4 regions of the Paenibacillus sp. sgz302190 genome follow, and region 3 is predicted to be linked to each of the others. Evidence: riboswitches for the same ligand, from Rfam matches in the RefSeq annotation. Region 3 holds a riboswitch; each other region holds the start of a gene.
What was found. A riboswitch is a leader RNA that binds a small molecule or an ion and turns the genes downstream of it on or off. The one in region 3 is predicted to bind cyclic di-GMP.
Positions count from the first base shown of each region.

Region 1 (7,683 bases), on a different contig from region 3:
ACGGAGCGGGCGGACAGAAGGTGACGCGCAGCTACCGCAGCGCATTCCGGCCGTCCTCGCTGAATGTTGTGCCGCAGGCGATGGTCGGCGTCTACGTCGTATGCGCCGAGACGGAAGCGGAGGCGCAGTGGCTGGCGCGGTCGCTGAACCTGCAAATACTGCGCGTGGAGAAGGGCCAGTTCCACGGCGTCCCGACGCCGGAGGAAGCGACCGCTTTTCCGTATTCCGAGTGGGATCAGACACGGATTCGGGACAACCGCAAGCGCATGATCATCGGCAACCCCGCGCAAGTGCGGGATCGGCTGCTCGCTTTGGCGGCAGACTACCAGGTGGACGAAGTGATGGTCGTGGCGGCAGGGTTTCACTTTGAAACGAGGCTGCGTACTTGCGAGCTGCTGGCGAGAGCGTTCCAGTTGGTCTGAGCGCCGATGCCGCGTCCAGTCTCGGGAGTCAGTCTCAGGAGTTTGTCCGAAGGAGTTGCTTTTGTGCAAACTCAATGAATAATGACTGCATATAGCCGCTCAAGCTGCACAGAATCCGTCATTTCGCATAAGCACGCTGAGCAGCGTTTCGTCAGGCACCGTCCTAACGGCTGCTTCTTTGGGCCTTTTGGTGATCTCGCCGGTTACGACAAAAGCGAGTTCTTCGTTGCCGAACAGCGAGAGCACGCCGAGGAGCGTTTCGTCGGGCACTGTCCTAGCGGCCGCCTTTTTTTGGCCTTTTGGCGATCTCGCCGGTTACGACAAAGGCGAGTTCTTCGTTGCCGAACAGCGAGAGCACGCCGAGCAGCGTTTCGTCAGGCACTTCGCCGGCTTCTTCCTTGGGGACGGTCAGCTCAAGAGCTTGCTGCAGCAGGACGTTGTCCGTTTGATCGGGGTAGGCCTGACGGTACAATTCGGCTGGGTCAAGGCCGCGGTTGACACACCATTGGGCGAATACGAGAATCATCATCTGCTCATCGCGCTGATAATTGCGGATAATTTGTTGTTCGAGTTCTTTTTGGCTCATAGCGGTTGGACATCTCCTTAGAGTTTTTGCATAGGCTTGGATTTTTACGTTAGCTGGGTTCATTATAGCGAAAGAACAGGGGCATTCACAATGATCAAAAATGAAAAAATTAAAGCTTCCGAGGTGTGGCTCACCGGCGTTAACGGAGAGGATCTGGGTGTGGTCCCTACAACGGAAGCGCTCGCGCTGGCCAGGAAGCTGAAGGTCGATCTGATCTGCACGTCGCTGATGAGCAGCCCTCCGCCGTGCAAGCTGGCCGGAGCGGGCCAGGCGAAACAGGAGGTGCTGCGGGAAAAGCAGCAGGCGCGCAAACAGGAGCAGGGGGCGAAGGTGAAGGAAATCCGGCTCACGCCGCAGATCGAGGATCACGACCTGGAGACGAAAAAACGGCAGGCGGAGCGCATTCTCGGGGCCGGCGATGCCGTTCAGTTCGTCGTGCGCATCCAGGGCAAGGAAGGAGCGGCTGCGAAAGCGCTGCTGGAAACGCTGCTTCAAGATTTGCGAGCGCTCGGGCGCCCGCGGACGGGCATCCAGCTCAGCGGCAAGCAGGCGGCGGTGCAGGTCGATCCGCTTTGACGAAAGCCCGCATTCTATACAAACCGTGTTACAGTCCACGGCGCATCCACGCGCCGTTGGCTGCAGCACGGTTTTTTTATCCGTAAATCCGCCTCGGGATGGAGGCGGCGATGCATCCGCGGCCGGTTTCAGCAAGCTTGAAAAGCGCTTATGATGGCAATAGTTAAGGAATAGAAGAGAGGTATTGAACAATGAAGGAAAATAACAGATCACTCGTGCTGATCGGCCTGCTTCTCGGGCTTATTTTTGCCGAGCTGGACGAAACGGTCGTATCGACGGCTATGCCGACGATCATCCGCGAGCTGCAAGGATTGTCGCTTTACGGCTGGGTGGCGGGGGTATACATGCTTGCCGTGACCATATTTATGCCCATTTTAGGAAAGCTGGCGGATTTGTACGGGCGCAAACGCGTTTATTTAAGCTGCATGGCTTTGTTTTCTCTCGGTTCCATCATTTGCGGATTTGCGGACAGCATGACCGTTCTGCTGATCGGCAGGGGAATCCAAGGAATAGGCGCCGGCGGGCTGATGCCGTTGGCATTGGTGATTATAGGCGATACGTACCCGCTTGAGCAGCGCGCCAAAATTCAGAGCCTGTTCGGGCCGATGATGATCATTCCACAGCTGCTGGGACCGACGCTGGGCGGTTATTTCGTGGATCATCTTAATTGGCATTGGGTGTTCCTGATCAACATCCCGGTCGGGATACTTGCAGCGTCGGTAATATTCATAGGAATGCGCGAATCCAAAGGGGAGGAGAAGCGGTCCATCGACTGGATGGGGGCGTCTGCGCTCGTGCTGGCGCTGCTTTCCCTTCTGCTTGCGCCGGTGCTGATCGACAATCGGGGCTTGTCCTGGTCATCTCCGCTGATCATAGGGCTGCTTGCGCTTTCGGCCCTGTTTATCGCCCTCTTTATAAGGATTGAATCCAGAGCGGCGGAACCGATTATACCGCTGTCGTTGTTCCGCAACCGCAATGTGGTCGTATTGTCGCTGCTTGTGTTTATCGTAATGCTTGGATTGATGGGCGGAATAGCGGCGTTCCCGTTTTTCTCTCAGAACGTGATGGGCCTAAGTCCAACCGCTGCCGGATATTTGACGCTGGCGTTTATGGCCGGGGCGATTCCTTCGAGTATCCTGAACGGATTTCTGATTACCCGGATTCCGTACCGGAACTTGTTTATCGTCTGCTTCTTGCTGCCGATCGTCGGCGTCGGTTTGCTGTCTCAGGTTCATGCTGCGACAACGCCGCTGTACATCATTGTTACCTTTGTCCTGTTAGGACTCGGTATCGGGGCTTTATTCGGAGGAGATAACCTGATCGTTCAGGAATCCGTCGCCAAGGAGAACAGCGGCGTAGCGCTCGGAACCGTTCAGCTGTTCCAGTCGCTTGGAGCGACAATCGGATTAAGCGTCTTCGGCAGCCTGCTCGCTAACAAAATCAAAACCGGCGTTGCCGGGTTGGCCGGCGAGCTTCCTCCGGGCATGGCGGATCATATCGCGACAGGGGGAATTCCCGCGGGGATATCCGCCGATCTGGTAACGAAGATTCAAGCGGTATTTGTGAATTCGTTCCAGAGCATTTTTATCATCGCTTTGGGCTTTATGATCGCGGCTTTTGTTATCTGCTGGTTTCTGAAGAAGGAAGTGCTATCGAAAAAAGAGGCCGAAGCCGTTCCCGCCGCCGAGCTGCAAGCCTGACCATTCGGCAAAATAGAGGCCTGACTGGGTCTGACTGCCGGCTTGCAGCGCCGAGGGCGCTTTGAAGAAGAGGTTCTGATTAGCTTGTGACAATAGGCTAAGGAAGGCCTCTTTTTCCTTTAACGAAAAGGGGGCGTTCATAGCTCCTCCGTTGTCGGATTTTGGCGGATTGTCGGCGGGGGGGCCGAAAAGTAAGCAGCCATCCGAGGAGCCGATAGCACCAGATATTTCATAATTAAGGATTTTATTGACGAAATTTGGTGATACGTGATATAAAATAACTAGGAACTTAGACCTATCATTCACCAATTTAAATATTTCTTAAAGAGATAAAGGCAAACTTGGCGAAAGCCAAGGACGCAAAGCTATAGGGGCTACACGAAAAGGATTCACATCGTATGCCAGCCAGTTTCCGCTTTAGGCCGCTGAGAAGGAACCTTAAAGCAAGGTTTCTTTTTTTTTGGTCGTTTATGACGGACTAACAAGATAATGAGGTGTGCTTCATGATCGCTTATTTAGTGTCCATACTCCTGTACATAGTACCAATTCTCTTGTTGCTCTACATGATGATCGAAATTTATCAGCGAAACCGGTACAACGGGCTGAATAAAATCGCGGCCTGTTTTTTCCTTGCCACCATGCTGTTTTTCATCGGGAATTTGCTGTTCAGCATCGCCCCGATCCAATACGCGGGCCGAATCGCGCTGCTGCTGTTTTATTTTCCGGCTTGCATCATCATGTGTCTGACGATGCATTTTTGCTTCAGGCTGACGGAGGGATTTCAATCGACTCCGCGGCCGGTTATGACGGCGATCTGCTACAGCCCGTTGGTTCCGGCCTCGCTGGTGTTTTTTCCGCCTCCATGGATAACGGTTCATTTCGTCCAGAACGGCATTTGGAAATACCAGGAACCCGGTGCAGGCCTAACAGCATTGATGCTGGGCAGCACGCTGTATACGGCCGTTGTTTGCATCGTCATCGTGACCGCAGGGTTCAGGTTCGTAAATCAATACGATTTGAACTTGAAGCGAAAGCAGATGCGCACGGTTTTGCTTGGCCTCCTTTTTTCGTTTGTTTGGGCGATAGCGTTTATATTCTTTAAAATGCCGGCTGTTATGCCAAGCGGCGTCAATTTTCCGGCATTAAGCAGTTTCGCGCTCATTATCTTCACTTTTTTCCTCAGATATGCCATGATCAAATATGATTTCCTGCCTTCCCTGGAACGGAAGTATCAGGCTCTGTACGAAATGTCGCCGTTAACGATGATCATTACGGACCAGGACGGAATTATTAAAGAGGCGAATCCGCAAGCGGCGCTGCTTTTTGAATGCACGCAGAAGGAATTGCTTCTTCGCCATGCGCAGGAGTTCATTTTTCCCCAGTCCCACAAGTCCTCGCGTTCGTTCGACCAGCCGGGTTTCGGGGAAGAAACGATCCAGGGGGACTATATCGTCGTCACGCGCAAAGGGGCGAAAAAGTACGTTAAGGCCGAGAGCAAATATTTTGAGGCGCAGGGCGATCTGCTGCAGTATGTGGTGCTGCTCGACGTTACGAAAGCCAAGGCGGCCGAAGAGCAGGCCGTGTATCTCGCTTACCACGATACGCTGACAGGCCTTATGAACCGCGCTTATTTCAACAACGAGCTGGAATCGCATTTATCCGAGGGCAGTCGTTCTTCCATTGCCATTATGCTGCTGGACTTGGACGGATTTAAGCAAATTAACGATACTCAAGGGCACGTTGTCGGGGATCATTTGTTGAAAAAAGTGGCCGACCAGTTGTCGCTGCTCGCGCCTCCGCAGGCGACGATCTTCCGATTGGGCGGGGACGAATTTGCGCTCATTATTCCCGGATTGAAGGACAAGGAGCAGATCCACGGCTGGGCGAATCAAATACTCGCAGGCTTCAAAATGCCTTTTGCTTATCAGGATAAAGCGTTCTACGTTACGTCCAGCATGGGCATTTGCTGGTCCCCTGAGCATGGCGTGAATCCGGACGAGCTGCTGCAATTCGCCGATATCGCGATGTATCAGGCGAAACGGCAGGGCAGAAACCAGTTCGTGATGTACGAGCCGCAGCTGCATGACGAGGAACAGGGGCGATATTTGATCAATTCGGGGGTGCGGCAAGGTTTGGAGGAAGGCGAGTTCTCGCTTCATTACCAGCCCCAAATCGACGTGCGGACAGGCGCGGTTATGGGGGTCGAGGCGCTGATCCGCTGGAATCGTCCCGGCATCGGTTTTGTTCCGCCCGGCGATTTTATTCCGCTAGCCGAAGAGTCGGGCATTATTGTGGAGATCGGGTATTGGGTGCTCGATACCGCATGTCTTCAGCTTCAGCGCTGGCTGGAAGCGGGGATTGCGCCGTTTTCGATGTCCATCAATTTGTCGGCCAGGCAGTTCCTCGACCCGAACTTTTCGCGCCGGCTGACGGATACGCTGCATCGAACGGGCATTGATCCGAGCCTGCTCTGCCTGGAGATTACCGAGAACACGGCAATGAGCGACAGCGAAAATGTGACGAACATTTGCAGCGAGATTATGAATTTGGGCGTGAAGCTGTCCATTGACGACTTTGGCACGGGATATTCTTCCTTATCGCTGCTCAAACGGCTATCCGTCCATTCCATCAAAATCGACCGCTCCTTTGTGAAAGATATGCTGGAAAGCGAACATGACCGCGCCATCATCAACGCGATTATTGCGATGTCGCACAGTCTCGGGAAGCGGGTCGTGGCCGAAGGCGTAGAGGAGCAGGGCCAATGGGATATGTTGTCTGGGCTTGGATGCGACGAGATTCAAGGCTATTATATAAGCAGACCGCTTGCAGCCGGGGATTTGGTCGGATTTTTAAGCAAAAATAAAGTGGGAGTCTGAAGCTGCTCGCGCAGCGGCGGACTTCTTTGGATTTTCCGGGGAAACCGGATGTGGTAACATAGAATATAGAAAGGGAAAGCTGCAATCGGGGAACGAAGCCTGAAAACTTTAGGGAGAGCTATGAACAAACACGAAGAAGAAAAGAAGGCGCTCGAGCGGACGGCCATCGACATATTTGTGGAGTTGTACAATCTCAATCATCGGCTTCCGTTCAGGCTGCTGCAGCAGCAGGAAAAGCCAGACGCACTGCTGGAGGACGCCAGCCTGAACAAAAAGGGGCTCGAAGTGACGCATCTTTTTTATGACACCGAAGAAGCAAGGCTTATGATGGCGCGCTCGGAGCTTACGCTTCCCGGAACGGAAGTGCCGGACCGGTTTATTCAATCGATCAACGATAGAGTGCGCAGCAAAGTTGAGAAGTTTGCGGACTATTCGCACGATTATCCGTGCGCACTGCTGATCCGCAATTTATCGTTGTTTTTCGGCATGTCCGACGTGCTGCGCAGGAAAGAGAAGCTTAAGCTGCCCCGTGGGCATTTTACGGAAGTGTGGCTGCTTTCGCGGGATTTTACCCCGGATTGGCTGCTCATTAATTTATATGAAACGGAAGGTTGAAGCGAATTGGAGGAACTGAAGCAAGTGACGGCGGCCCTGGAGTCCGCAGGGATCGACTGTGCGTTAGGCGGGAGCGGGATGATGCATAGTCTCGGTTTGACGGAAATCGTGAACGACTGGGACTTGACGACGGACGCTCCCATGGATAAGGTGCTCGCGAGCTTGACGGCGTTCAAGGCGGCGCCGCAGCGTGTCGGCGATTTTCCTTTCGCCAGCGATTATTTGATTAGAGTGGAGAGGCAGGGCAAGGCGATCGAAATTATCGGCAGCTTCAAAATTCACGCCAAAGACGGCGTCGTCCGCATTCCGACCGTCGCTTCGCATCGCTGGAAAGGGATTGCCGTCGGCTCGCCGGAAGTTTGGGCCGTCGCCTACGAGCTGATGAACCGCCCGTTGAAGGCGGAGCGGCTCTGGCGCTATTTGGATATCCATGGAGCGGATCCCGGCGCAGTCAATCAGCTCGAAAGCCCCGCCATTCCGGCTGAAATCCGAAACCGCCTGCGGCAGCTGGCGGAAAAAAAGTAAAGGCCTCCGCCTACGATGCCGGGGGTTTTTTTGCTGCTTGCAGAATATGGTGCTAAACTGGTTGTACTTAGGGTAGGCGGGAGAAGCATATCCTTAGAGGGAGGCAAAACCGGATGGCTGGAAAATTTTCAAATATGGACAATATAAGCAATGATCATTCTTTCCGCGATGTGATGAAGTGGATGCGGAACAGGCCGAAGAAGAACGTCGATTACCAGGTTCCGCAGCACCGGAATAAAAGTCCCCGCTTTTTGCAGGAAAACCGTACGGAAGAAACGATTACGTGGATCGGACATTCGACGTTTCTTATTCAAAAAGAAGGCATGAACATCGTCACGGACCCCGTATGGGCAAAAAGAATGGGAGCCGCCAGACGGTTGACC
Region 1 is NZ_JBZYAO010000053.1:33,617-41,299, forward strand. It holds gene AC6RNO_RS33850 (MsnO8 family LLM class oxidoreductase) at 1-422, shown strand, start outside; gene yxiS (protein YxiS) at 522-692, opposite strand; gene yxiS (protein YxiS) at 697-1,008, opposite strand; gene infC (translation initiation factor IF-3) at 1,099-1,584, shown strand; gene AC6RNO_RS33870 (DHA2 family efflux MFS transporter permease subunit) at 1,776-3,284, shown strand; cyclic di-GMP riboswitch class I at 3,609-3,701, shown strand; gene AC6RNO_RS33875 (EAL domain-containing protein) at 3,788-6,160, shown strand; gene AC6RNO_RS33880 (hypothetical protein) at 6,281-6,775, shown strand; gene AC6RNO_RS33885 (hypothetical protein) at 6,782-7,300, shown strand; gene AC6RNO_RS33890 (MBL fold metallo-hydrolase) at 7,414-7,683, shown strand, end outside.
Region 1: it holds a riboswitch for cyclic di-GMP, as region 3 does, so the genes downstream of both, AC6RNO_RS33875 (EAL domain-containing protein) here and AC6RNO_RS35415 (amino acid adenylation domain-containing protein) in region 3, are expected to answer to the same signal.

Region 2 (7,683 bases), on a different contig from region 3:
GCTGATTCACCGGAATGTCGACCCAGATGCCGGCCGTGATGTACGCCGACTTGTCCGCATTCCAGACGTCGAACTCGAAGCGGACTTGCTTGTTGGCGGTATACTTGGCGTAATCGCCGTAACCGCCCGTGACCCCGTACCCGCCAAAGCCGGGGTACGCGTCATGCTGGCCGGTCGTCGGCACGAACACCGTGAACGGCTGGTCCAAAATGACCGCCGCCCGGCCTGCGGTGGGCACGACTTTTTCGTTGTGCGCCTGATCGTCGGTCACAGACGGGTACATGACCACCGGTGTATGCACCGTCACCGGGTTGATGCCATTGATCGGATAATCTTTATCCGATCCGCCTTTGACATTCCCCGGGATCAGCGGGTAATAGATCGTGCCGGTCGTCGGCTGGTCCGCCCGGTTGACGAGTGAATTGCTGACGACGTAACCATTGCCGTACAGCACATCCCGGCCGATTTGCGTCGGCTGCGGAATCGTTCCCGGCGTCTGTCCCTGATCAGGGTGCCGGGAATTTTCCATAACGGTTACGCCGTTAAACACGACCAGGTCGTTGTTCACCTGGTTGCGGCCCACGGCGTTCTCCGCTGCCGATTGAAACTCCGGCGGCGTACCTCCGGGTGGCGGGCCGCCACCTGTCCCAAGGTCAACGGGATTACAAGCAGCTGGGTGTACGTGTGTATTGACATCATCTCTATTGTCAGATTGCAGGGTCGGCCCTGTATAGCCGGTGGCATCCAGCGTCACGGTCCCGCCGTATCCGCCCAGCGCATAATTGCTGACCGTAGCTTTTTCCAGTTCGTACACTTCCAGATTGTCGATTTGCCAGTACGAATACGGACGTGTCACGGTCATCGTTTGATTTACGGTTTCAGTCTTGGTAACAGGCGGAGCCATTGGACCTCCTGAGACCGTCCATACATACGTTTTCTTGACGGAAACGGAGTAGGTCACTTCCCCGGTCATATTCGCGAATTGATTTTGAAATAAATAATTCAGCCCCAACACGTTCGCATAGAGGCTTTCCGAAGTCGGGATCCCTTTTAACACATCGAATCTTTCCGCATCCCGCATATCCGCGAGAAGCACGCCGCTGGCCGCAGGATCTATGACGGCGTCCTGATTGATCGTTCCTTTAGTCGGTGGGCCGATTGTATAGGAGCAATTCCCTGTCGGCGGCGCCTCATCTTCGTCGTAATAAATTGACAGATCACGAACATACCAAAGTGATGCATGGAAGGTAAACTTCCAGCCATCATACCATTTCAAAACTAACCCGTTAGGCCCGTTAGATTCTTCTTGGCCTCCCGCATTATCGAAGGATGCCGTTACATGGAAATTAAAGGTTCCTGAAGCGAGATCAATTGAATCTGCTCCCTTGTCAATGATGTTAGATTCCAAAATTGGATGTCTGGTCCGTTGTTCACCTGACAATGCAGTAAGATCATAACGAATGTCAGAAGGATCAATATGTACATTAACCACCTTATCAGACGTAAGTATTACGGAATCATTTTCATCCATTTTAAACGACGGGATCGAAACGTTAGCGCTATGATGAATTGTCGCGACGGCACTATTGCTATCTGCCGAACCAACGCCCGGATCGACTCCGGGCTTATAATGATACGGACTATCTGTCGTATACATGCCGGATACCGGATAATTTGTAACTGACGGGTAGGTTGAATAATAAGTACGCGACCCGTTGTCATCATACATCCACACATACCCTAGCGTTTTCCCTGGATTTTGCGGATCAGGCCAACCCGGATCTCGGAACCAAGCAAAGTATCCGCTATAAGGAACTGCAGTTGCAGAAAATGGCTTCTCTTCACCCGTAATGGTTGGAATCTTCCATTTGTTACCTCCCGAATTTGTTAATACCCCTGCCTCATTTCCGTCTTTGTCTTGCAACCATACTCTCTGAACAGTCTTCCCCGGCGAGGGAGTGATCGTCACATCACTAAAATTAAAATGCTCCATGTTTACAAGCTCACCTGCAAGTCCGTTCGGAGGCGTATAGGCTTGCACGATACTGCTGCCATAATCGATATCTCCAAGCTTAATCGGCGCCGCTTGGGCAGTCTGCGGAATTAAGGGAATCATTAAAGATGCTATAGTCAAAATAATGAGGAAGCGAAAATATATACTTTTCAACAAAACCACCTACTGTTGATTGATTTGATCCTTTAAAAATCCTGTATATATTAAAGTTGGTGAACTGGTATCAATTCCGTTAAAGACAATACGGGTTTGCCGCATCCCATCAACAGGTGTCAAATTGCCTTTGGGGACAGCCTCAAAGGAATACCTCGTTTCATTAATCGAATCCCCTGCGTTACCGTAATAAGAATCTGAGTAAGTGATATACGTATATACGGATCCGGGCTTTTTATAGGGAATATTTACGCCGGACATTCTTGGAAGCATATTCTTGGCTTTCAATGTACCGCTTGCATCATAAGCCTTATCCGTAATACCCGCGCCACAACCAGTAATACTAGTTGCATCTGCAGGAAAACTTTTAATTTTCATCGTTTGTTCTGAAACAACGATATAGTTGTCACCTTTCAATGGCACAGATGCACCTGTATTAAAGTCCAACCACTCGAACTTGCTTACATCATCTGGAACAAGATTTCGGTAAGGATCATTAGGATCGTCCAAATCGACTACAACATATTTATTGACGCTGCAAGACATGTTGCCGTCGGCGGTTGTGGCGGTCAGTAACTCGTCGTGAAATCTCTCGCCGTTCGCTGTTTTTTCAAAGTAGCGCGGAAGCATTGTGATCACATTGGTCTTATGCCAAGCAACTTCCGCCCTCGATACGGCATGTTTGTCAACAGAAAGCGTCTGGCCGCCCTTCGAAGAAAGGATGCGTTCAATGGTTGCCGCCGCTTGGGCGCGGGTTGTCGTTTGGTCCTCTCCTAGCGTTCCGGTGTCATCCATGCCTGTGATCAGACCGGCTTTGGTCGCCAAGTACATCCACTTCTTGTCCTCCGTGTTCTTGTCGCCGGTTGCAGCCCGAACCGCTATGCGCGCCATTTCTTGGCGGGTCATCGGCGTATTCCAGTCCCCGCCCGTAAAATCGCTCCACTCATGAATCCCCGCGCTGACTGCCGCGTTAACGTAAGGCAGATACCAATCACTGCCTGTGGTGGCACCCGAAACTGAAATATGAAGCGCGGAATCCGCCATTTTGATAAACTCCGCCCGCGTTACTTGTTCGTCCGGTTTGAAAGTATGATCCTGGTAGCCGTCCACGTACCCTTTTTGAACCGCACCGGCGATGGTCGCCTCCGCCCAGTGCCCTTTCGTATCGCTGAAGCTGCCCGCAGAAACCGGGCCGGCAATATTCGTTGACTTCGTTGCTGGCGCAGCGGCGGTTGTATCGGCTTTGACATCGTGAATTGAACTTCCGAGCAGCACGATAACCGCTAGTGATGTAACTAATTGAACCCTCATTTATATACCTCCATAGTAAAAAAGTTACTTTTTCCAAAACAAAAAAACCAACTGCTTTCGGCAACCCGGCTGCCGTTTCCTTGAGGGATGTCTTACGACTTATCCCCGCAGAAGTAGGCCCGTGGCTTTGCGTCCCTGTCTTTCGAACAGGTTTGCCTTTTCGTGTTCAGTTGGTTCGTAGGTATTTAAAACTACAGGTATAGTACATTAGATATAATACAAAATCCATATTAACCCATAATCTAACATTTTTCCACAAGTATTTATTCAGCAACAGGCTCACCCAAACGCTTCAAACGGGCATGGACAACGAATCTTCCGGCCACCGGGTCGAGTGCATAATCGCAGGTCGATAGGGTAATAATCCGGTCTCCGGGAGCAACCTCCATATCAGTTGCATAAAGCGATTTTTGTTGAATTTTTTGTAAAAATGCGGCATAATCCTCATCGTCGGAAAATTCCGTCTCGATATAGTTAAACTCAGTTGTCGTATAATACGCTGAAAAAACTTCAGCGATGTAAGAAGCGTTCAAGGTGTCCAGCCGAAATTGCCGGTGCTTGTCGTAGTACGTCTGATTCACATACTGTTTCAAGTCGCCAAACATGGTGCCGTCCTTCATCCGATGGCCGTAAATAATCGTATGCCGCTGCTCCAGGTTTTTCGCATTGCGGTAATCCATAAAAATGCTGCCGGCGCGGGAATCTTCTCCTTTATAATTGCGGCTCAAATACTGCTCATTGTCGATTCCCTGCACTACGGGATAGTCGATGCGGCTGCCCTCCAGACGGATCCAACCGACTATATCCGGACCCAGCTCCAGCAAGGGGCGAAACAAATCGCGAGGCCGGCAGCCAAACATGTGTTCCCTATCGTAAGTAACAGCAGTCACTGACAGGGTTTGACCCATGTCCTTGAGCTGATCCTCCTTGAATAGTTTGCTTGCCTCAGCCAGATCTCTGCGGTTTTCATAGTATCCCCATCCGATCGCCGCCAAACGAAATGCCGCATACAGAAACACGGCTGCCGCCAAAACGGTCCAAACCCGACGCATAAGTCCCATAGGCAACGACTTCCTTTTCAACATATCTATCACGCTTAAAATACATTGCAAAACGAGGATGCTATCCAGCATCCTCGCTTGTTCCAACTGCAAGTTTATTTAGCTTCCTCGTACAAAGCAAGAATTAAAGCGATAGCTTCCGCCCGCGTGGTGCTCTCATTTGGCGCGAATTGATTGTTATCCCGCCCGTTTATGATGCCTCGTTTGTTGGCTGCCGCCACTTCCGCCTGCGCCCACGCCGGAATGCTTTCCGCGTCTTCGAAGATTGGCTTCGCATGCGCGTCGACATCCAGCTTGAGCGCCCGCGCCACGATCACCGCCACTTCCGACCGGCTGATGTTGCGGTCGGCGCGAAACGTCCCGTCTTCATAGCCGTTCATGATACCGGCTTTGCTGACAGCTCCCAGCTGCGGCTTCGCCCAATCCGGCATATCTCCCGCATCGCTGAAGCTTAGCTCTCCTTGGCCCGCGTCCAGCTTCAGCGCCCGACTCAGCAGCGCCGCAAATTCCGCGCGCGTGATCAGGTTATCCGGGCGGAATGTCCCGTCTTCATGCCCATTCGCCAAGCCTAGTTTAGCTGCACGCTCGATCAGCGCTTTTGCCCAGTGCTTATCCAGATCCGTGAACCGGTTTGCGGCCGTAGTCGGCTTCTCGTCAGGCTGCTTGCCGTCCGACTCCGTCTTAGGCTGCTCCTTGTAAGGCTTGAAGGTCGAGTCATCGAGCACAAATTCGACGTTATATTCACCGTTGTATTTGCCCGGCACCGCCATTACGAATTGAGCCAGCACTTTCGTCTTCGCGTCGTTGATCAAAAACTGCAGCGTTCTCTCATTGCCTTTTTCGTTCGTCGATACGATCTCCGCATCGGTTAAGTTGCCTTTGGCGTCTTCAATTTTCAGAGCCGTCACTTCTTTATTCGATACTGTTATTTGCAAGTAACTTTTGCCGTCTTTGATCACCACTTTTGCCGGGTGCAACACAAACTCGTCGGTCACCGACTTGTTCGAAGTCCCGCGAACGTTGAGCTCATAATCAATTACGTACTCGCCCGGTTCGTAGACTAGAGCGAGCGGCTTCACCGGCGCGGTAAGCCCCGCCTTCGTTCCGCTTGCTATAGATACCAGCGAGGACCTGTCAAATACCAAATGAACATCATAATTATGAACATAGCTCATTTCCGGCCAGTTGACATCGACCCACCCGTGCAGCTTCGCATCCAGGTTGTTAACCATGAATTTATAAGTCCGGGTATTGTTTGTGTCGTCAGTCTCCGATACTGAAGGAGTCGACAAACCGCTGCCGGTGTCTGCCTGGAAATCAGGAATTTGTTTGCTATGTTTCAGCGTGAATTCAAAATACATCTTGCCGCCGCTCACCGTAAGTTTGCCTGGCGTAATGACATACTCTTGCATAACGGAGGTCGTACTGGCATTATATTTCAAAAACTTATACGCGATACTGTAGGACCCGTCGGCGATGCCATGGACATTCACCGGCACCGTACCCGGCAATCCGGTTCCCGGGTCCGCTTTTACGGGCTGCAATTGCGCAAACGCGATTTCGAATGCCCGCTCCGCTTCATCGCTTCCGACCAATGTCAGCAGGTAACTGGCCGCGCGATCCAACTCGAAGCTGAACGAATTGTCTGCGCTCAGGATTGCAACCAAGTCCTCCCGCTTAGCGGCAGCCGCTACTTGCAGTTGTACGTCTTCCAGGCTGCCGTCGGCTTTTTTCTTTTGAAGCTTTTTGAGCGTGACGCCCGCATACGGTTCGAACGTCGCTATCTGCTGGTCGCCATTCACATTCAGCTTAACTTCGCTGGAAACGAAGTCGGTAATCGGCGCTCCCGTACTATCTGTAATCGTGGCCGGCAGGGTAAAGATATAGCCGGCGTCTTCCAAAATGACGGAAGCGTGAAATACGCTCAGCGCTTTTTGCAAAACGAGGACAGCCGCATCAACGGATTGCTGGGAAGCTGCCGCACTGGCTGCCGAAACTTTGGCCGCATCGATCGCCGCCTGCAGAGCCGTTTTGGCCGCCGCAGGGTATTGTCCGGCCTCCGTTCCTTCCGCCGCCGCATCCAAATTGCTTTGAGCCGAAGCTATTAACGCATTCAAGCTCGTTTTATCCGTCGCGGACAGCTTCAATCGGATCGCGTAGTCCATTTCATACGGCGTTCCGTTATAACTCGTCGACACATGCACTTGACCGTTCAGCAGCGTTGTCAGGTCCGCCGTCTCAAATTGTACGACCCGCGTGTTCTCTGCGGTATCCGTGCTGACAACCGTCGTTTCCTTCAGTACGCCGTTTTGCTCGACTTTAAAGCTCGGTATGGTCGTGCTGTCCTTCAGCGTAACGGTTACTTTTATTTTTCCATCCGCCACGCTGTACTTGCCCGGCTTCACGAAATATTTGTCCATCGCCGACAATTCCTCTTTGGTTGCATGAAGAACGCTGAAGTTCAGATCTTGCTTTTCCTCCGGAATGACCGGTTGGCCAAATCCCAGCTCCACTTCATACTCATGATCATACAAATTGATCGGTGGCGGGAGCAGCCAATAAATTTTTACCCATCCATTCAAACGGGCGTTCAGATCGCCGACCGGAAAACGGACAACGCGCGTATTGGCAGCCGTATCTTCGCTAACTTTATCCGTTTCCACCAGTACTCCGCCCCGCTCCGTCTTGAAGGACAAAATTTCCGCATTTTGTTTGAGGGTAAACGAAACGTATTTATGGCCGCCTTCCACAATCAGCTTGCCGCTGCTCTTATCTACGTAGTCATACATGACGGACGGGTCGGAAGCTCCTTTTTTGTAAATATAAAATGGGATAGGGTATTCACCGTCCTTAATCTGCCCGTCTCCTGAACCCGGATTCTCAACGATAGCTGTTGCCTTGAATGCAGCCACCGCCTGCGCCAATACGCTGCCGGCTGCGGCAATCTGCGGCCGGGTCGCTGCCAGATTGGCTGCCGTTTCCTTGGCTGCGGCGATCTTCGCTTGCAGCGCGGTCTTGGCAGCCGCAAAAGCTTGCTCGCTGCCGGTCAGAGCCGTTGCTTGATCGTACAGCCTCTGCGCCGTTTCAACCGCCGTGTTCAGCGCATCAAGCTGTTCTCCGTTGTAGCTGATGTAAACTTCTTTC
Region 2 is NZ_JBZYAO010000048.1:13,847-21,529, forward strand. It holds gene AC6RNO_RS32610 (DUF5704 domain-containing protein) at 1-2,167, opposite strand, end outside; gene AC6RNO_RS32615 (S-layer homology domain-containing protein) at 2,177-3,478, opposite strand; cyclic di-GMP riboswitch class I at 3,535-3,645, opposite strand; gene srtB (class B sortase) at 3,742-4,539, opposite strand; gene AC6RNO_RS32625 (NEAT domain-containing protein) at 4,635-7,683, opposite strand, start outside.
Region 2: it holds a riboswitch for cyclic di-GMP, as region 3 does, so the genes downstream of both, AC6RNO_RS32615 (S-layer homology domain-containing protein) here and AC6RNO_RS35415 (amino acid adenylation domain-containing protein) in region 3, are expected to answer to the same signal.

Region 3 (7,683 bases):
AACAATACCTGCAGCGGCAGCTCCACGCCCAATTGCTTATGTATGCGGGACAATAGCGTCATCGCTTTCAGCGAGTGCCCGCCAAGCTCGAAGAAATTGTCGTAAATCCCGACGCGGGCGATGCCGAGAACCTCCTGCCAAAGATCGGCCAGCTGCTGCTCCCGGCCGGTTCCCGGAGCGACATATTCCGCGCCGCCGGCTGCTGCCGCCTCATGCTGCAGCAGGGCTCTCCGGTCGATCTTGCCGCTTGAGGCGAGCGGAATTTCGTCCAGCTCTACATAATAAGCCGGAAGCATATAATCCGGCAGTTCGACCGCCAGATGTTTGCGCAGTTCGGAGAAAGCGGCCGGCCGCTCCCGGTTTTTCCAGACCAGATAGGCGCAAAGCTCCGCTCCGCCCTGCGCTTCCGGACGAGCCAGCACCACCGCTTTGCCGACTTCCGGATGCTTGTGGAGCACGGCTTCGATTTCGCCAAGCTCGATCCGGTACCCGCGGATTTTGACCTGATCGTCGATCCGACCGGCATATGCTGCGTTCCCGTCCGGCAGCCACTTGGCGATATCCCCCGTACGGTACATCATTTCACCCGGGACAAACGGATCGGGAGCGAATTTGGCGGACGAAAGTTCCGGCAAATTCAAATACCCCCGGCCTGTTCCGTCTCCGGCAATGTACAATTCGCCCTCCACCCCCGGCGGTTGCAGCCGCCCATAGGCATCCAGGATGTAAAAGCGGTTGTTGCCAAGCGGTTTGCCGATTGGCAGATAAACGCTCCCTTGAGTCAAATGGAAGGCAGCTTGCGTAATGTCATAGGCGGAAGCATCGACACAGCATTCTGTCGGCCCATACACGTTAGTGATTGCAGGGGACAGGTCCTCTGAGGCAAACAAATCAAATATGTTGCCGACAGTTTCGCGAGGCAGCGCCTCTCCTCCGATCAGTATATGGCGCAGACTTAATCCGCGGGACTCATCCGCTGCCGCAGCCAACATTTTCAAATGAGCCGGCGTACCGTCGGTCACTTCGATCGCGTGGTCGCGATAATACCCGGCTAAAGTCCGCCCCTCCGTCACCTTTGCTCGGGGAACAATATACAGCGTATGTCCCAGCAGCAGCGCAGCATAAATTTGCTGAACCGATGCGTCGAAATGAAAAGGAGCGAGCAGCGCCACATGGAGGCCTGGCTCATACGCCTCATATACTTGTCTTTGCAATCCCTCGATCAAATGGCAGACTTGCCGATGCTCGATCATGACGCCTTTCGGCTTGCCGGTCGTCCCCGAGGTATACATGATATACGCCAAATTTCCGGAGCCGGCACTCGGCGGCAAATTCCCGCCGCTGTTCATCCCGGACGTCTCCACGTCTTCAAAGACGATTTGTTCCGATACCGGCAAATCGTATCGGCCGGCCAGCTCCGCTTCCGTCACGGCGATGTTCGCGCCCGAATCCGCGATCATGAACCGGATTCTTTCCTCCGGAAATCCGGGGTCGATCGGCACATAAGCTCCGCCGGCTTTCAGGATGCCGAGCATAGCGATGATCGCCCGTTCGGACCGGTTCAGCAAAATCGCGACCGGCGCGTCCGGCACAACTCCTTTTTCACGCAAAAGACGACCCAGGCGATTAGCACGTTCGTTTAATTCCCGGTAGGACATTTGTTCGCCTTCAAAGAATACGGCAGTCTGCTCGGGATTCCGTGCGGCTTGCCGCTCAAACCAGCCATGCAGCGTCATTTCCCGGTCATATCCCAGACGCGGGCTCCTTCCCTGCTGCAGCAGCCATTCCTGCTCGGCCTGCGGCAGCCATGCCAGCTCCCGGATCGCCTTCTCGGGAAAGGTCAGCGCATGGTCCAGCAATGTCAATAGCCGGCGGTACAAAGCTTCTATTTCTTCCGGTTCGAATATTTCCGAACGATAATCCATATCGATCATGAGCATGCCCGTATCCGGCCGGTCCTTGACATGGATCGAAATATCGTTCACTTCATGCCCGCTGAACAGGGGCTCGATCATGTAAGAGAGACCTTCCTTTTCCGTCCATAACATGACCTGATATTCGAGCGATATCCCGAACAGCCGGTTCAATTGTCCATGCTTGACGCGCAAATCACTGATCAACTGGTTATAAGGATATTTCTGATGCCGGATGACCGCCAATTGATCCTTCATGATCCGTTTGGCAAAGCTGAGGAAATCCGCGTTCTCATCAACGTGAGCTCTTACCGGAATGGTGGAAACGAACATCCCGAACATCTGTTTTTCCTTTGCGTTCGTACGGTTGCCCATAAACGTTCCCAGAATCGTCTCGGTTTGCCCCGTCGCTCTCGACATATAAATATGGAGAGTGCTTAAAAACAGCGAGAGAACGCTGATCCCATGCTCCTGGCAAAACATTCCGATTTTTTCATGTAAAAAAGCGGGCACTTCTTCCGTCAATCGAATCGCATCCGTCTCGACCAAATAGGAATCCCCTCGTTTGAGAGACACGGTCTCCGGAATGGAATCGAACTGGGCATTCCAAAATTTATGGTCCTTTTGAAACCGTTCGGACTTCTCATATTCCGCTTCGCTCAAAATATATTCCACATAAGAGGGCTGGCTCGTTTGCAGGGCGTCGGTTCCTTTGACCAGCTCCAAATAGCGATCGATGAGCTGATTCCCCAGCAGCACCATGGAAATCCCGTCGGAAACGATATGATGCACTGCCGCGAAAAGCCAGATCTCCGCAGGGCCGATCTTGAAGACGATAAACCGGAATAACTCGCTATCGTAGAGCGCCATCGGCCGGCAGGCCTCCGTTTGCGCCCGTTCCGTCACGGCATCGATATCTCCCGTTTGACGAACTTCCACCCACTCGATATCAAAATCCTCGCAATCGGCAACGTACTGCCGCGGTTCGCCCGCCTCATCAAGCGCAAGCTTAAAGCGCAGCGCTTCATTGCTGTGGACCACATGACGAATGGCCCGGTTCAACATCCGGTCGTCGATCCCCGCTGCGGATTTTAATTTAACGATACCGCTCAAATTTGAAACGCTGGTTTCGGGATAAAACTGCTCGGTATACCAAATCCGTTTTTGAGCATGCGTTAATGGTAAAAAGTGCTTTTGCATAATTACTCCCCCCATCATGCGAAATAATCTCTTGGTCTTGGAAACTTTGATAAATTTTAACACCCCAAAGCGAAAAAGGCCCACCCCGAATAAAAGGGGAGCCCCTGTTACCCGGCAACCTGTCGACCATAGCATCTCATCTCTTGTGAAAAAGTAATGCGATGCCTTAGGCCATGGCTTTGCGTCCCTACGTTTCCATAGGTTTGCCTTTGTCGAATATTTGTAGAATTTGTATTTATATAGATATATTTACTTTACATATAATAAAACACTAGGAAAGATATACTAGTTACGGTATTTTAATAAATAATTTTATTGGAGGTTACTAGTAAAATTTACCTTATTTTTTTAGGACGCCCCTAACACGAAAGGCCCGGCTTTATCCGCGCCGGTTCATATAAATTACAAGTAACCGCTTCCAATACATGAATCGACAGCGTTTTTTTCGTTTTTTCGACATCGTTCCAGACCATCTTGCAACAAAAAAATGAGAAAAGCCTCCGCCGGAACCGTCTCGTCTTGAGCGGCCCCGTCCGGAGGCTGTATGTGCTTTTGCAGTTTAAGTAGGGCGGGCGGCTGTAGTCCGCCTATCCAGGACAGCAGGCTTAAACTTTAACCGCCTGTCCGTATTTTTCGGTATGTATCGATAAAAGAGAGCACGTCGACCCGCTTCCCTCTCTTTTTTGCCAATCTCGCCATCGTTACTAGCGTTTTCCAGAACTCGTCAAGCACTGGGGACTCCAGATCGGAGCTTTGCGGCGACGGGCTTACCTGATTTTTGTACAAGCTGCCTTCGTCGGAGATAAGGTACTGAATTTGTCGTTTTTTCCATTGTTCTCCGGTTACATAACTAATCCCGATTTCCCTCATTTTTTTACGGACTGATGTCACGGGGCGGGATAGTTCTTTGGCAATAACAACGGGGGGACACTCGCTGGAAAGTCGAATAAGTTTGTCCAATTCTTGCGTAGACCACGGTTTTTTTGTCATTCGATTCAACTCCAATTCTTCATACTGTATCCTTCGTTGCCTTAAAATGGTTAATGGATTCGCGATGATTTGAGGATATCAAGCAATTGTTAGGGAAGTATGAGTTAACCATAATATTTTGGTATATTACATAACTTTTTCGATATCGTTCGCTATTTTTCTACTTCCCTGGAACTAAAATCGTCCTGATTCGGACACGTTATATAGAAGTAATTTCCAGCAACTCGGGCATATTACGGCCCTTGAAGCCCCATACTAGTCTTATTCGACTATGAGGTTTTCTACCGCGCTGCGTGTTATTGCCGATCAGAATGCCGTTCTACGCCCGCGAATATGAAAAAAGCCCTTGGCGAGCGCTCAAAAAGCGGCTTCGGCAGGGCGGAGATGGAAAACCGGGATCAATTCGTGTACGATGAAAAGGAAACAACTTCAAGACATAACCGGAGGAGAGGGTATCCGTGAAAATGACGATTCATGAATCTCAATTGTTTGTTCAAGATCTGGGCCAAAGCCAGGGAGAAGGGCTCCCGGTCATCCTGCTGCACGGGTTTCCGCTGGACCACCGGATGTGGAGCCGTCAAGCGGATGCGCTTGCCGCCGCAGGTTATAGGGCCATCATCCCGGACCTCGCCGGCATGGGGCAGTCCGCTGTCCCGGCATCCAACATCGCGCTAAGCCGGTATGCCGACGATGTCCTCGCTCTGATGGACAAGCTGGGCATACAAAAAGCCGTCCTTGGCGGTTTCTCCATGGGCGGCTATGTAGTGTTCTCGCTGCTGCGCAAGGCGCCGGAGCGATTTGCGGCGGTTGTGCTGGCCAACACCCGTCCGGAAGCCGACCCTCAGGAGGGCCGCAAAAACCGGATGAACATGGCGGCCTCCCTCTACGAAAAAGGCGCCGCCGCTGCCAGGGACGCTATGCTGCCCAAGCTGCTTTCCGAGGAAAGCCGGCAAACGCAGCCTGAACTCGTCCGGGAACTGAGCGCCGTGATGGACGAGATGCAGCCGGAAGGGCTCGTCCACGCCAGCCTGGCTATGGCTTTCCGCGAGGATTCCGTGGATCTGCTCGCAGCGATCGATGTGCCGGCCCTTGTCATCGCAGGCGAGCACGATGCGATTACGACGCCGGAAGTGATGAAATCGATGGCTGAACGTATTCGCGGCGCAAGCTTTCATATTGTTCCGGGAGCGGCCCATCTGACGCCTATGGAAAGCCCGGAAGCTTTCAACTCGCTGCTGCTCGATTTCCTGAAGTCGGTTAAAGCTTGATCAACTGGTTCATCACCATAACGGCGGCACCGATAGCCAAAGCTTCTTCGCCGAGATTGCCTTTGCTGAAGACGACTTGATAAGCCGGATAATAGTAAGCTTTACGGATCGCGACCTGTGTGGCGATTTGGAAAAACAGCTCGCCTTCTGCCAGAAGAGGCCCCCCGAGGATCACCTTTTCGGGATGCAAAATGTTGAGCAGGTTGGCAAGCCCGATCCCAAAATAGGTCGCAGCTTCCGTCATGATCTCCACGACCAGGGGATCATTTTTTTTGAGCGCTTCGAGCACATGCCGGTATTGCAGCTGCTCCGGATCGCCGACCAGCTGCGAGAGGAGCGTTGCCCTCCCCTGCTTCAGCGCGGAACGGGCCGCTTTTTCAACGGCATACAGCGAAGCGTACGATTCAAGCGCGCCGTAGTTGCCTCCGGCATCGCGGTGCGATATGCCGTCGGTCTGAATGATCATCTGGCCGACTGATCCTTCCATATCCACGGCGCCGTAGATGATCTTCCCTTCCGAGACCATGGAGGAACGGAGGCCGATTCCGGCGTGGACATAAAGCAGATGCTTGAAGCTCTGCGAGCGGTTCACCCACGATTCGGCCAAAAGCGCCGTATTCGCGCCGTTGTCAAGCAAGACGGGCAAACTCAGCCGCGATCCGAGCATACGGCATATGGCTACGTTCTTCCAGCCGGGAGCCGGGAAGTACGAGGGCTCAAGAATGACGCCCGCGATCCGGTCCAGCGGGCCAACCGCCCCGATGCCCACCCCCAGCACGGCGGATTTGGCGATTCGATGCTGAGCCAGCATCCGGTCCGCCTCGTCCGCAATGAAGCCGGTCAACACATCGGGAGTCATCTCCGCCGACATCGCCCAACTGCACGAATCCAGCTTGTTCATAGCGAGATCGACGAGCACGAGCTTGGAAAGCGTCCTTGAAATTTCCAAGCCGAAGACGTAAGCATAGGCCGGATTCATTTCATATAAAATCGGCCTGCGGCCGCCGGTCGAGATGCCGAAGCCGGATTCGAGAATGAGGCCCTGGCTCGTCAATTCCTCCAACAGCCGCGTCAATGTGCTCACGGTCATGCCGCTTGCCTCCAATAAGTCCGTTTTGGATACGGTCCCTTGACGGCGGATCAACTCATATATTTCTTTTCCTTTGCGGTTCGGAATTCGTTCTGTAATGAATGGCAGATCCAATGCAAGCAGCCTCCAAGTGATAATATTTCTCAATATTTCGCCACAACCCGGGCAAATTCCTTCCTCCGCGCCTGCTTATTTCACTTGACTCCGATCAAAAGCGTATATCCCAAATAACGGTGATACAAACTCATAAGCTCATCGTACTTGGCGGTAAGCTTCCATATTTGCGGATCGAATAAAGATTGCTGATCCGACAAATGAACCGGGTCCGGGTGCTGCACCGTATCCTCCCACATCGTCAGCGGGAACGGCTGAATGCCCGAGTTCCTCACTTGCCCGAAGCCGCCCGCTTCCAGCAGCCGCCCCCATTCATCGGCATTGTGCAAAGCCTTCACGCCATAGAATTCGCAAATAGCTTGCTCGATTTCCGGTTTCATATTCTTAGTGCGAATTACTTCCCGATCGTACAAAGTTCCTCCCGGAACAAGCACTCTGCGATATTCCGGAATCGACGCATCCGCGCCGGCAAAGTTCGTCACCGATTCGACCATGACGACATCGAAGCTGTTGTCATCGAATGGAAGCCGGCAAGCGTCGCCTTCCAGAAACCGCACCTGCACGCCCTGTTTCTCCGCTCTGATTTTGGCCTTCGCAATCATTTCCGGGCGAATGTCCACAGCCGTTACCTCGCAGTCCTGCTCGGCCAGCAAACACGCTGTCCGGCCCGTACCGCAGCCGACTTCCAGCACTTTCTGCCCCTGCCCGATCGGATAGTTGCGAATCTGCTCGATCGTTTCTCCAAATCCTCCGGGATGCGCATTGCCAATCCCCAGTTTTGTCAGCATATCCAGGTAATTAATAGTCCCTGCACCTCCACATGGCGTTTTGACCTCATTTTTACCATATGGAGGGCCGCTGCCTCATGTTCGGGTGTTCCCGCCGATTCGCTAAAAAAGGGCAGCCGCCCAACCCGGACTTGTTCATCCGGGCGGGCGGCTGCCCCTGCGCTCGGTCAGGGTACAGCCCAACCGTTCGGCACAACTTTTTGCGTGTCTTATTTTTTGCCGCTTCTGAAAGCGTCGAATTGCTTTTGTTTTTCGGCGATAATTTTGTCGATGCCCGCCGCTTTCATTTTTTCCTGATATTTAGGAAGCGTTGCATCCAG
Region 3 is NZ_JBZYAO010000065.1:5,404-13,086, forward strand. It holds partial or broken gene AC6RNO_RS35415 (amino acid adenylation domain-containing protein) at 1-3,113, opposite strand, end outside; cyclic di-GMP riboswitch class I at 3,224-3,331, opposite strand; gene AC6RNO_RS35420 (hypothetical protein) at 3,726-4,103, opposite strand; gene AC6RNO_RS35425 (alpha/beta fold hydrolase) at 4,568-5,371, shown strand; gene AC6RNO_RS35430 (ROK family protein) at 5,361-6,575, opposite strand; gene AC6RNO_RS35435 (methyltransferase domain-containing protein) at 6,656-7,363, opposite strand; gene AC6RNO_RS35440 (ABC transporter substrate-binding protein) at 7,573-7,683, opposite strand, start outside.

Region 4 (7,683 bases), on a different contig from region 3:
GACGATATCGAGAATCATTGGGCGAAGAACGAGCTGCAATTGATGCTGGACTATCAAGCGCTTGACGTCAAAGACGGCAAGGTGAACCCGGATCAAGCCATCACTCGCGGGGAATTGATCAAAATGCTGGTCATTGCGATGAACGGAGGCAACAGCGGCATTTATTACCCTGCGGCACGCGCAGCTTCCTTCGCGGATGTGCAAAGCACGTCCAAATATTTCGCCTATGTCGAAAATGCGGTCGACCGCGGATTGCTGGTTCCTGGCGAGGATTTTAATCCGGAAGCCAAAATCACCCGCGAAGACATGGCCCAGCTCATCGTTAAGGCGCTTGGTTACAAAAGCTTGACGAAATACGAGAATGTTTTCAACAAAAACTTTGCGGATGCGGCCAAGCTGAAAAATATCGGAGAAGCTGCGATTGTCGTCGGTCTGGATATCATGTCGCTGAATAACGGCAGCTTTGAGCCCGGGCAGGAAGTGACAAAAGCACAGGCTGCCGTAGCGTTCTCCCGCTACCTGCAAAAGCGCGCCGATCTTCAGGACCAGCGACCCCGTTACGTATACTAAATCCTTATGGAACAAGCATGCCGCATCGCCGGTGTGCTTGTTTTTTTTACGGGAAACGGTTCCCGCTTTCCGAAACCCGCCGTGTAAAATTATTCCCCGTGTGCTTCCCAGCCCTGCAAGATATGTTACAATAGGCTTTAAAACTTAATCTTGTGCGAACACGGCAAAAGGAGCAGAAGAGCATGGCTGTAAATGGAAGAGTAGGTCTGGAAGACATCATCAAGGCGAATCATGTGCTCAGCAAAGTGATCGAGCCCTCGCCCCTGCAGCGCAACGAGCTTTTATCAAACTTGTATGAGTGCAACGTATACTTGAAACGCGAAGATTTGCAGATCGTGAGATCGTTCAAAATTCGCGGAGCTTATAATGTCATTCAAAGCTTGTCTCCCGAGGAGCGGGCGGCGGGAGTCGTCTGCGCCAGCGCCGGCAATCACGCGCAGGGAGTCGCTTTTTCCTGCAAGCACTTGGGCATCGAAGGAAAAATCTTCATGCCGACGACGACGCCCCGGCAAAAGATTTCGCAGGTCAAGCTGTTCGGCGGAGCTTTTGTCGAGGTCATCCTTACAGGAGATACCTTTGACGATTCCTCCGCTCAGGCCAGGGAGTACTGCGCCCGGGAGAACAAGGCGTTTATTCATCCGTTCGACGACGCGCGCACGATTGCCGGACAAGGCACGGTCGGTCTTGAGATTATGAACCAGATGCCTGAGACGCCGGATTTTATTTTTGCCACGATCGGCGGCGGCGGACTTGTCTCGGGAATTTCCACTTATGTGCAAAGCGTAGCTCCGCAGACGCGCATTATCGGCGTAGAGCCGGAGGGCGCCGCAAGCATGTCTGAGGCGCTTAAGCTGGGACAAGTCATCACGTTGGCAACGATCGACAAATTCGTCGACGGGGCGGCCGTGAAGCAGGTAGGGCAATTGAATTACGAGATTTGCAAGGAGAATGTCGAGGATATCGTTATCGTGCCAGCCGGCAAGGAGTGTACGACGATTCTGGAGCTTTACAACAGCAATGCGATCGTGATCGAGCCTGCCGGGGCGCTTCCGGTTGCGGCGCTTGACGCATACAAGGAACAAATCCGCGGCAAAAACGTAGTCTGCGTCATCAGCGGCGGCAACAACGACATTGACCGGATGCAGGAAATCAAGGAGCGCTCGTTGATCTACGAGGGGCTTAAGCACTACTTTATTTTGAACTTCCCGCAGCGCGCCGGTGCTTTGCGCGAGTTTTTGGAGGAAGTTCTCGGGCCTTCCGACGATATTACCAGATTTGAATATACGAAGAAAAACAATAGAGACGACGCGCCGGCGCTGGTCGGCATCGAGTTGAAAAACAAGGACGACTACCACGGGCTTATCGAGCGTCTCTCGCGCAAAGATTACGGCTACATCGAGATTAACAAGGATCCGAAGCTGTTCAATCTGCTCATTTGAAAATTTCCGATTTACAGCAGAACCGGAAGATTCTATTAGCTAATTTTGGTTAAATATGGTATAGTAAATAAGTCCCAGAAAACTCGAATATTTTTCGAAAAAAGGCAAACTTGCCGAAAGGCAAGGACGCAAAGCCGCAGGTCTAAGGTTGCATTCAACTAGGACAGCTGGGCTGCCGAAGGGTTGAATTATACCTAACAGGTACTACCTGCGGCTATTCCATGTGATGGAATAGCCTTTTCTTCTTTATACAGGTTTGGGGGGAGGAGGTTATAAGCGTGAACGGCGGTACATCATCCAAACGGGAGCGGCATGCAATTAACTTTGCGTGGGAATATTTGTGCCTGCTTGGCGTCAGTCTGCTGACGGCGAATCTGCTTGTCTCGGCATCGTTCCATGCAATGGGCTGGCTGGCCGGGATATTGTTTGCGGGCTTTGCTTGCTCCGCTTTTCTCGTCAAGCGAAAGGCTTCTATTGTTTTATTGGCGGCAGCGGCGTGCGCATGGCTGCTGCTTTCATTCGTGTTTCTTGCGTCCGAATTGTTCGCAAGTTTGTTGACTCATACGGTCCTGTGCATGTTTTTCGTCTACGGGATCCGGCAGTTGGCTGCGTCGCGGGAGCATTATAAGAGCAGGAGCATGGAAATGGAATACATCGCGCATCACGATTCCTTGACGGGTTTGCCGAACCGCAGGCTGTTCGAAGACCGTCTGGAGCGGTCACTGCTGCATGCCAAGCGCCACAATACACTGGTTGCCGTTGTTTTTTTGGATCTGGACCGTTTCAAGCATGTGAACGACACGCTCGGGCACGCTTATGGCGACATGCTCATCCGGCAGGCCGGCCAAAGGCTGACAAGCAGCCTTGGGGAAGAAGATACCGTATACCGTCAGGGCGGGGACGAGTTTACGATTTTGCTGCCTCATATTATGAAGCAGGAGGATGTCCGCCTCGCAGCGTCCCGTATTCAGGCGGCGCTTGAGGAGCCTTTTGTGCTTGAGGGAAGCCCTTTTGCGGTTTCGGCAAGCATGGGGATTGCGCTGTACCCGTATGACGGGGAGACGCCGCGGCAGTTAATGAAGCATGCGGACGAAGCGATGTATGCGGCCAAGAAGCATGGGGAAAATTACCTCCGTTTCTATGACGCAGAAATAAATGCCGAGCCGGCAGGCCCGGAGCGCATGGAGCGGGCGCTTCGCGCCGCCTTGGACAATGGCGAACTGGAGCTGTACTATCAGCCGCAATATGAGCTTTCCGGCAAACGTCTGATCGGAATGGAGGCGGTAATCCGCTGGCACTGTCCGGGGCAGGGGGAAATCCCGGGCAGCGAGTGGGTGCGCGTCGCCGAGGAAACCGGCCTGATGACCGCCATCGGCGAGTGGACGCTGCGAACAGCGTGCCAACAGGCGAAAAGCTGGCTGGACGCGGGATATCCTCCTTTACGGCTGACCGTCGCTGTAACCGCTTCACAGTTCAGGGACCGAGGCTTCATCGATCTGGTGGCCGACGCCATCAAGGAAACGGGCCTTGAGCCCGGCATGATCGAGCTCGATTTGGCGGAAGACATATCTTCTTCCGGCGTGGAGGAGACCGGCGAGAAGCTGAAGTTATTGAAAGCTTTCGGATTTCGAATCGCCATGGACGATTTGTGCACCGGCCTGTTCACCAGAAGCGGCGCCGACCGGGTGCCGATGGACAGCGTCAAGCTCGATAGCACGATCGTCCGCGACCTTCCCGAAGACGGCGAAAATCAGCTGCTGGCGGAAGCGATCGCCATGATGGCGCAGCGTCTGCGTCTTAATCTGATCGCCAAGGGAGTGGAAACCGAGGAGCAGCTCGAACATTTGCAAAGTATGCAATGCACGGAAGCTCAAGGCAAGCTTTTCAGCAGCCCGCTGCATCCTGAGGAATTCATTCAATTAATGAAAGACAAAATAAGTTAACGGAAATGATATGGATTTTATCAACCACAGGTAGTATAATCGGGAATTGGGGCTCTACACCTATTTGTAGCCAGTCACAAACATGATTATGTTACCTTGTATGACATGACGAATTGTGCCGCAATAACGGGGAAACTACTTTTCCGCCCTTGGAATTGATGGTACAATTGACACATGAATGCGTTACATATTTTCATTCCTTCATGGTGACACTACAAGTTGGCCTTTCGTGAAGCAGTCTAAAGAAGTAGTCAAATTTATTAGTTGGGGGTAATACGATGAAAAAAGTGTTTTCAACTGCATTAATGGCTGTTACAGTGACAGCGGTAGTGCTGTCCGGATGCGCAAAGAAAGAGGATAAAACAGGCGGCGCATCGGCTTCTCCGGCTCCTAGTGCGGCAGCTACGGCGGCGGCAACTCCGGGCGGCGCGGCCAAAGACATGAAGATCGGAATGGTTACCGACATCGGCGGCGTGAACGACAAGTCGTTTAACCAAAGCGCTTGGGAAGGCTTGCAAAAGCTGAAAAAAGACACCGGCGCCAATGTGAAAAATCTGGAGAGCAAAAGCGACTCCGATTACATCCCGAACTTGAACCAATTCGTCAAAGATAAATACAACCTGACTTGGGGAATCGGCTTCCTGATGGGCGATGCGCTGAAAACGGTAGCGACCCAGAACCCTGATGCAAAACTGGCCATTATCGACAACGTCGTAGAAGCTCCGAACGTAGAGTCGGTTACATTCTCCGAGCAAGAAGGCGCTTATCTGGTAGGCGTAGTTGCAGGTCTTACAACGACAACGAACAAAATCGGCTTCGTCGGCGGTGTGAAAATTCCGGTTATCCAACGTTTTGAAGCGGGCTTCAAAGCGGGAGTTGCGGCAGTTAACCCTAAAGCCACAATCCAAATCAACTACACAGGCGCTTTTGACAAGCCTGACCTTGGCAAAGCGGCAGCCGCAACCATCTATAACGATGGCGCGGACATCATTTTCCACGCAGCAGGTTCGACGGGCAACGGCGTATTCAACGAAGCGAAGGACCGTTTCAAAGCCGGCAAAAAAGTATGGGTAATCGGTGTCGACAAAGACCAATCCCTGGAGTTTGGCGACGACGTCACCCTCACTTCCATGTTGAAACGCGTTGATCAAGCGGTTGAGCGCGTGTCCAAAGATGTCATCGACAACAAGTTCCAAGGCGGCAAAACCATAGTTCTCGGTCTGAAAGACAACGGCGTAGGCTTGCCTGAAACTTCCAAGAAAAACGTTAAGCCTGAAATTTTGGCAAAAGTCGATGAATACAAAGCGAAAATTATTAGCGGCGAAATCAAAGTCCCTGAACAATAAGCACCTGTTCGCGCGCAGCGTCAGCTCGAGGAACGTGTCGCATGCTATTGTTAAAACAAGGCTGGTTGCATAACTAGCCTTGTTCTTTAGTTCTCAAGGTTTTTCTCCCTATCTCCTACTTCGCTTCATGAAGCGATACCGTCTTATTGCACTTCCTCTAAAAATAATCAGTAGGGTGATCCGATGAGCACAGTAACCCCTGTTGTCGAGCTTTACAATATTACGAAGCGGTTCCCGGGAATCGTTGCCAATGATTCGATCAGCTTGCAGCTGCATAAAGGTGAAATTCATGCATTGCTCGGAGAGAACGGAGCGGGCAAGTCGACGCTCATGAACATTCTCTTCGGTTTGTACCAGCCGGATGAAGGCCATATTAAAATTCAGGGCAAGGAAGTCAATATCGACAGCCCGAACCGGGCGATTGAGCTCGGAATCGGCATGGTGCATCAGCACTTCAAGCTGGTGCAGCCTTTTACGGTTACGGAAAATATCATTTTGGGCATGGAGCCCAAAAAAGGGATGAATATAGATTACCGCACCGCTCAGGAAAAAGTGCGTAAACTGTCCGAGCAGTACGGGTTGAAGGTCGATCCGAAAGCAAAAATTGAAGACATTTCCGTCGGCATGCAGCAGCGTGTGGAGATTTTGAAAACGCTGTATCGCGGTGCGGACATTTTAATTTTCGACGAACCGACGGCGGTGTTGACTCCGCAGGAGATCAGCGAGCTTATGGAGATCATGGACAATTTGGTGAAGGAAGGCAAATCCATCATTCTAATTACCCATAAGCTGAAAGAAATTATGGAAATTGCCGATATGGTGACGATTATCCGCAGGGGTAAAGTCATCGACACGCTGGAGTGCGCGAAGGCCAATCCGCAAATTTTGGCGGAAAAGATGGTCGGGCGCGACGTATCGTTTAAAGTAAGCAAACAGGAAGCGAAGCCTGGACAACCTGTTCTGCAGGTGCAGAATTTGACGGCGCGCAACCAGCAAGGCCTTGCTTCGCTGAAAGGGCTCAATTTTGAAGTCCGGGCCGGCGAAATTTTGGGCATCGCAGGTGTCGACGGCAACGGACAGAGCGAGCTGATCGAGGCGCTGACCGGGCTGAGGCCGGTGGACAGCGGGCGCGTAGTGCTCCAGGGCAAGGAAATCACCAATCATTCCGTAAGGGCGATCTCGGAAGCCGGATTGTCGCACATTCCGGAGGACCGCCATAAGCACGGGTTGGTGTTGGATTTTACAATGAGCGAGAACATGGTTCTCGAAACATATTTTCATCCGGAATATAATCGCAGAGGTTTTTTGAACTACGATGCCATAGACAAGCATGCCGAGGAGTTAATTCAAAAATTCGACGTGCGTACGCCAAGCATATATAACAACGCTCGTTCCTTGTCGGGCGGCAACCAGCAGAAGGCGATCATTGCGAGGGAGATTCACAAGGACCCGAGCCTGCTTATAGCGGCGCAGCCTACTCGCGGTCTGGATGTCGGAGCCATTGAGTTCGTGCACAAGCAGCTGATTGAGCAGCGCGATAAAGGGAAGGCTGTGCTGCTGATTTCTTTTGAATTGGATGAAATTATGAACGTATCGGATCGAATTGCTGTTATTTATGAAGGACAAATTGTGGGTGAAGTGCTGCCGCAGGAAACGAACGACCAGGAGATCGGGATGCTGATGGCGGGCAGCAGGAGCACGAAGGAAGGAGCAGCCCATGAATAAAGCTATAAGGGTTTTTACCGGCGATACTGTGGTCATGCCGCTCGTCGCGATTGTGCTCGGGCTTATATTCGGGGCGCTCGTCATGCTCGCCGGGGGTTACAACCCGATTGATGCCTATATCGCACTGTTCAAACGTATTTTCGGCAGTCCTTACGATCTTGGAGAAACGGTTCGATCGATTACGCCGCTGATTTTGACCGGTTTATCCGTTGCTTTTGCGTTCAGGACAGGCCTGTTCAATATCGGAGCCGAAGGCCAGGTCGTCATGGGCATGACCGGGGCTACTTTAATCGGCGTGAAAATCCAAGGGCTTCCATGGTTCATTCATGCACCGCTGGCTGTTCTCGCAGGAGCGCTGCTCGGCGGCATTTGGGGAGCTATTGCCGGTTACCTCAAAGCGAAGCGCGGTGTGAATGAGGTCATTACGACCATTATGTTGAACTGGATCGCGCTGTTTTTGTCAAATTATATCGTGAATGCATTTTTGCTGGAGCCCAAGCAGCAGCGCTCTTATATGATTCAGGAGTCGGCCATGGTCAATATCGGCTGGCTGTCGCAGCTGATGGATAACGCTCGAATTCACTGGGGGACCTTGATAGCGCTGCTTGGCGCCGTCGCGTTCTACGTCATCCTCTGGAAAACAAAGCAAGGCTTCGAACT
Region 4 is NZ_JBZYAO010000047.1:46,367-54,049, reverse strand. It holds gene AC6RNO_RS32525 (YcdB/YcdC domain-containing protein) at 1-570, shown strand, start outside; gene ilvA (threonine ammonia-lyase IlvA) at 753-2,009, shown strand; cyclic di-GMP riboswitch class I at 2,103-2,189, shown strand; gene AC6RNO_RS32515 (EAL domain-containing protein) at 2,288-3,952, shown strand; gene AC6RNO_RS32510 (BMP family lipoprotein) at 4,231-5,298, shown strand; gene AC6RNO_RS32505 (ABC transporter ATP-binding protein) at 5,482-7,023, shown strand; gene AC6RNO_RS32500 (ABC transporter permease) at 7,016-7,683, shown strand, end outside.
Region 4: it holds a riboswitch for cyclic di-GMP, as region 3 does, so the genes downstream of both, AC6RNO_RS32515 (EAL domain-containing protein) here and AC6RNO_RS35415 (amino acid adenylation domain-containing protein) in region 3, are expected to answer to the same signal.